Regions from separate parts of the Brooklawnia cerclae genome, predicted to be linked through region 1. Evidence: predicted binding sites of a transcription regulator. Region 1 holds the regulator's gene; the other holds the start of a gene.
The links. Region 1 encodes HrcA, which represses chaperone genes, less so after heat shock. Its sites were predicted from a motif close to TTGGCACTCGNNNNNNNCGAGTGCCAA; they were not measured.

Region 1 (3,183 bases):
GAACGAACCGATGGGAGAATGGCGGCATGCAGACCGACGAAGTGCTTGAGCTCATTCAGCATGTGGCAGCGGAGGTCATCAACCCCCGTTTTCACGCCCTCGCGAGCGGGGACATCGAGCAGAAGAGCCCAGGTGACTTCGTCACGATCGCCGACCGCGAGGCCGAGCAGCTGCTCACCGCGGAACTGCGGGCACGCGAACCGGGCTGCCTGGTCGTGGGGGAGGAGGCGACGTTCGCGAATCCCGACATCCCGAACGGCCTGGCCGACGCCGAGGTCGCCTACACCGTCGATCCGGTCGACGGAACCGGGAACTTCGTCCACGGTTCGCCCAAGCATGCGGTGATGATCGCCGAACTGCGCCGCGGCGAGGTCACCCGCTCGTGGATCTGGCAGCCGCAACTGAACAATGCCTGGGTGGCCGAACGCGGTGCGGGGGTCACACACAATGGCGAGCTCGTGACGCGCGGACCGATCAACCAGCGGCCGTTGGGGGCGACCTCGCGGCGCGGCTGGCACGGATACGACGCGGGCGGCCGGCTGGCGCCCGTCACCGACGCCAGCTTTTGCGCGGGCGTCGACTACCCGATGCTCGCGATGGGCGAGATCGACTTTCTCACCTACCTGCGTCCCAAGCCGTGGGATCACATGCCCGGATACCTGATCGTCACCGAGCTGGGAGGGACGACGCTCGATGTCGAGGGCCGTCCCTACGGGCCTGACACCCCGTATCAGACGACGATCGTGGCGGCCGCCAGCCCCGAACTCGCGCAGAAAGTGGCGGATCTGTGGCGTCCCCAGTGGGACAGGTGAACTCGGTCGGTACTCGGGCGTTGCGCTAGCATTGGCACTCGTGAATCCGGAGTGCCAGGATCGGGCTTGTGCCCGGGTGGGCGCCCGGGCCGTCGTCTCGGCAGCGGAGGGAGGGGACCATGCTGGATGAGCGCAAGCTGGAGGTGCTGCGGGCGATCATCACCGACTACGTCTCGACCCACGAGCCCGTCGGGTCGAAGGCGCTCGTGGAGCGGCACCGCCTCGACGTGTCGCCTGCCACCGTGCGCAACGACATGGCCGTGCTGGAGGACGAGGGATACCTCACCCAGCCGCACACCAGCGCCGGACGCGTCCCCACGGACAAGGGATATCGCCTGTTCGTCGACCGGCTGGGCGCCATCAAGCCGATGTCCATGGCCGAGCGGAAGGCCATCTCGACCTTCCTGTCGGGGGCCGTCGACATCGACGACATCGTCCACCGCACCGTGCGCCTGCTGGCACAACTGACCCAGCAGGTCGCGATCGTGCAGTATCCGGCGTCCGTATCGACCACGTTGCGCCACGTGGAACTGGTCAGCCTGACCACCGATCGGGTGCTGGTCATCGTCATCGACTCCACCGGGCGCGTCGAACAGAGGTCGGTGATCCTCGCCGATCACACCGACGAGGAACTCGACGCGTGGCGCGACCGGCTCAACGCCGCGATCGTGGGCAAGACGCCTGCCGAGGCGGACGCAGACCTGGCCGACGACTTCCTCCAGCCGGAGGACGCCGTGCGTGTGGGCCCGATCGTGTCCGGCGTCCGCTCGATGCTGGAGGCCGATCCGTCCAGCGAGGTGGTCGTCGCCGGAGTACCCAACCTGACGCGCTACGGCTCGTCCTACGAAACGGCCATCCGGCCGGTGCTCGAGGCGATCGAGGAGCAGGTCGTCCTCCTGCACCTGCTGGGGGAGGCGGTCTCCAGTAACCCCAGCGACGTCGCCGTGCGCATCGGCCAAGAGAACCCCTACGCCGCCCTGCACTCGACCTCGCTGGTCGCCAGCGCCTACGGTCCTGACGACACACGCGCTACCCTCGGCGTGGTCGGTCCCATCTATATGGACTACCCGTCGACCATCGCCGCAGTGCGGGCTGTCGCCCGTTACGTCGGGCGCTTCCTGGCAGAAGGATGAACGAAGACCCACAATGAGCTCTCCCGACTACTACACGATCCTCGGCGTGTCCCGTGACGCCACTGCGGAACAGATCAAGAAGGCCTATCGCAAGATGGCCATGAAGGTGCATCCGGACGTCGCCACCGATCCCGATGCCGAGGAGAAGTTCAAGCAGGTCAACGAGGCATACGAGGTGCTCTCGGATCCCGACAAGCGGGCCGTCTACGACCGGGGTGGCGACCCGATGTCGCGCGGGGGCGGCGATCCGTTCGGCAACATGGGCGGGTTCAGCGGATTCTCGTCGTCCTTCGGGGGCGGTGAGGGCTTCGACATCGGAGACCTCTTCGGTGCGATGTTCGGGGGCGCGACGGCCAGCCGCGGCCCGAAGTCGCGAGTCCGCAGGGGCCAGGATCAGCTCATCCGCACGCAGCTCTCGTTGTCGGAGGCGGTCTTCGGGGTGACGAAGGCGTTGCGCTTCGACACCTACGCCGTCTGCCAGGTCTGTCAGGGCAGCGGTGCGGCCGGCGACAAGGAACCGGTCACCTGCCCCCAGTGCCACGGACGCGGCGATGTCATCGTCGTCCAGCGTTCGATCCTCGGCGAGATCCGCACCTCTCAGCAGTGCCCGACCTGTCAGGGCTTCGGCAACATCATCCCCGAGCCGTGCCCGGAGTGCTCAGGCCAGGGCCGGGTGGCCACGAGCCGCACCCTCAACGTGAAGATCCCGGCGGGCGTCGACACCGGCAACCGCGTGCACCTGCAGGGTCAGGCCGAGGTCGGGCCCGGCGGCGGCCCGGCCGGAGACCTGTACGTCGAGATCCAGGTGATGGCTCACGACGTCTTCCGCCGCGACCGGGAGAACCTCGAGATGGTGGTGCGGGTACCCATGTCGCTGGCCGCGCTCGGCACCTCGGTCGACGTCGCCACGCTGGAATCCGAACTGCCCGACTGCCCTGAGGATCGCCGCACGGTGACCCTCGACGTGCCCGCGGGCACCCAGTCGGGGGCGAGGCTGGTGCTCAAGGGGTACGGCGTGCCGAGCCTGCGCGCCAACCGGCGCGGGGAGAACCCGCGCGGCGACCTCGGGGTCACGCTGCTCGTCCAGACGCCGACGAAGCTGGACGACGACCAGCGTGACCTGCTCGCGCAGCTCGCGCGTCTGCGGGGCGAGGAATCCGGCCCCCAGGTGGTGACCAAGCAGGAGGGGAAGGGCTTCTTCGATCGCCTGAAGGATGCCTTCAGCTCCTGATCACCTG
Region 2 (3,183 bases), 1.0 Mb from region 1:
GGCAGCACGCCTTCCTCGACGGCTGCCTTCGCGTTGCGCACGGCATCCTCGATGCGGTGCTTGCGCTCCTTGACCTCGACCTCGGTGGCCGCGCCCACCTTGATGACGGCGACGCCGCCCACGAGCTTGGCCAGGCGCTCCTGCAGCTTCTCGCGGTCGTAGTCGGAATCGGTGTTCTCGATCTCGCTGCGGATCTGCTTGATGCGGCCCTGGATCTGGTCCTTGTCACCGGCGCCCTCGACGATCGTGGTGTCGTCCTTGGTCACGGTGACGGTGCGAGCGCGTCCGAGCACATCCAGGTCGACGGCGTCGAGCGACAGGCCGACGGTCTCGCTGACCACCTGGCCGCCGGTCAGGACGGCGATGTCGGCGAGGATCGCCTTGCGGCGGTCGCCGAACCCGGGAGCCTTGACGGCCGCCGACTTGAAGGTGCCGCGGATCTTGTTGACGACCAGGCCCGCCAGGGCCTCACCGTCGACGTCCTCAGCGATGACGAGCAGCGGCCTGCCGGTCTGCTGCACCTTCTCGAGCACGGGCAGCAGGTCCTTGAGGGAGCTGACCTTGCCGTCGACGATGAGCACGTAGGGGTCGTCCAGGACGGCCTCCAGGCGCTCGGCATCGGTGACGAAGTAGCCGGAGATGTAGCCCTTGTCGAAGTTCATGCCCTCGGTGAGCTCGAGCTCCAGCCCGAAGGTGTTGGACTCGTCGACGGTGATGACGCCTTCCTTGCCCACCTTGTCCATCGCCTCGGCGATGATCTCGCCGACCGTGGAGTCACCGGCCGAGATGGACGCGGTCTGCGCGATCTCGTCCTTGGTCTCGATCTCCTTGGACACCTTGGACAGCTGGTCGCTGATCGCGGCCACCGCCTTGTCGATGCCGCGCTTCAGCTCGATGGGGTTGGCGCCCGCGGTGACGTTGCGCAGACCCTCACGCACCATCGCCTGGGCGATGACCGTCGCGGTGGTGGTGCCGTCGCCTGCCACGTCATCGGTCTTCTTGGCGACCTCCTTGACCAGCTCCGCGCCGATCTTCTCGAAGGGGTCGGACAGCTCGATCTCCTTGGCGATGGACACGCCGTCGTTGGTGATCGTGGGGGCGCCCCACGACTTCTCGAGCACCACATTGCGGCCCTTGGGGCCGAGCGTCACCTTGACCGCGTCGGCGAGGGTGTTCATGCCCCGCTCGAGTCCCTTGCGGGCCTCGCTATCGAATTCAATGAGTTTTGCCATGGTCTTGTGGAAAATCCTTTGGCATCGGGGGCTGGCGCCCCGTTGGGTTGTCTGTGTGGCCGGAACCCCCGGCCTGCCCATGGTCGCTGGCGCCCGCGACGGACGGCCGGTTCACGGCCTCACCCGCCACCATGTGCGGTGGCACTCCGACAGACGGAGTGCCAGTTCCCATTTTTAGCACTCGCCCCATGCGAGTGCAAACGAACCCCGAAGTTCGTAGGCTCTGATCGTGAACAGCCGTCGTCCGGCAACCGTCCTGCGAGCGGTCGCCAACTGGGTGAATCTGTCGACCCCGCTCGGATTCGCCATCGCCGCGGTCGGTCGCGCCCGCGTTCACAAGGGTCCGGACCACCTGTGGATCGCCGAGGGCTACCGGCTGGGCGTACCCGTGGCGGGGGCGTTCACGGTCGGCAGCGTCGTCATCGTGAAAGGCCGGACGTTGGCAGACCTGCAGACCGGTACACCACTCGTCCTGGAGCACGAAGCCACTCATGCCTGGCAGTGGGCGGCATGCCTGGGGCTGCCGTTCCTACCCCTCTACCTGTTGGCCAACGCGTGGAGTTGGGCGCGCACACGCACGTGGTACGCGGCGAACTCGTTCGAAGTGTGGGCGGATCTGGCCAAGGGCGGTTACGCGCCTGCCGGGCCGCCTCAGCGGATGCGAAGACGCGACGCCGACCGGCTGCGCTGACGTTGCTCACGCAGACGGCGCAGACGCTTGACCAGCAACGGATCGTGGGCCAAGGCCTCGGGACGATCGATCAACTGGTTGAGGATCTGGTAATACCGCGAAGCGGACACGTCGAAGCGGTCCCTGATCTCCTGCTCCTTCGAGGAGGGCGCCTGCCACCAGCTCTTCTCGAAATCGAGGATCTGGGCCTCACGTTCGGAGAGCCCCTGGGACATCTCTTCGGTCTTGCGCCCTGCCTCGGTCATGCCACGATTGTAAGCACGAATCACAAACATGTCATTCAGCCAGCGACGCCTCTCGTGGGATTCGCGCAGACATGTCCATCCCGTACCATGTACTACCTGTGTGGCGGGCCCATTCAATCGCGCCGGCCTACTGAGGAGGCATGATGCAACCCCTGACGGGTGCAGCGAAGCGCTACGACTGGGGATCTCCGAACGCGATCCCCGAGATCCTCGGCATCCCGTCCGACGGACGCCCGGTCGCGGAGTACTGGCTGGGCGCCCACCCGAGCGCTCCGGCGCTCGTCGGCGGCGTCCCCCTCGATCGGGCGATCGACGCCGATCCCGCCATGATCGGCTACTCGGCCCGTCACGAGTTCGACGGCCGGCTCCCGTTCCTTCTCAAGCTGCTGTCGGCCGCACGCCCGCTCAGCCTCCAGGCCCATCCGAACGACGCCCAGGCGGCCGAGGGGTTCGCGCGTGAGAACGCCGCCGACATCCCCCTGGATGCGCTCGACCGCACGTTCAAGGATCCCTGGGCCAAGCCCGAGATGCTCGTGGCCCTCACCGAGTTCGATGCGCTCGCGGGCTTCCGCGATCCCGCGGCGACGCTGGCGCTGTTCGACGGCCTGGGCCTGGAGGGACGCGCCGAAACCGTCATCGGCCCGCTTCGGCATCGCACCTGCCCGGCGGCGTTGGCCGAGGTCTTCCTCGACTGCCTCATCCTCGACGACAAGCGGCGCACCGTCCTGACAGACGTGGTCGTAGCCGCCGTCAACCATGTGAACGACCCCGGCGAGCTGGGCGAGTTCGCCCGCACCGCCGTCCTGCTGGACGAGCACTTCCCCGGTGATCCGAGCCTGCTCGCGGCACTGCTTCTGCACCGGCGGCGGCTTCGGCCGGGCGAGGCGCTGCACGTCGCCCCCGGCGTCATGCACGCGTACCTCGAGGGCACCGGGGTGGAGATCATGGCCACGTCCGACAACGTGCTGCGCGGCGGGCTCACGAGCAAGCACATCGACGCGTACTCGCTGGTCCA

Region 2: the regulator HrcA is predicted to act here: its motif matches at 1,407-1,433, upstream of groL (chaperonin GroEL).

What each region holds. Positions count from the first base shown of each region.
Region 1 is NZ_JAAMOZ010000001.1:1,848,312-1,851,494, reverse strand. Features, by position in the region: gene FB473_RS08560 (inositol monophosphatase family protein) at 27-812, shown strand; gene hrcA (heat-inducible transcriptional repressor HrcA) at 932-1,945, shown strand; gene dnaJ (molecular chaperone DnaJ) at 1,959-3,176, shown strand.
Region 2 is NZ_JAAMOZ010000001.1:2,886,370-2,889,552, forward strand. Features, by position in the region: gene groL (chaperonin GroEL) at 1-1,232, opposite strand, end outside; gene FB473_RS13380 (hypothetical protein) at 1,462-1,923, shown strand; gene FB473_RS13385 (DUF3263 domain-containing protein) at 1,884-2,168, opposite strand; gene manA (mannose-6-phosphate isomerase, class I) at 2,312-3,183, shown strand, end outside.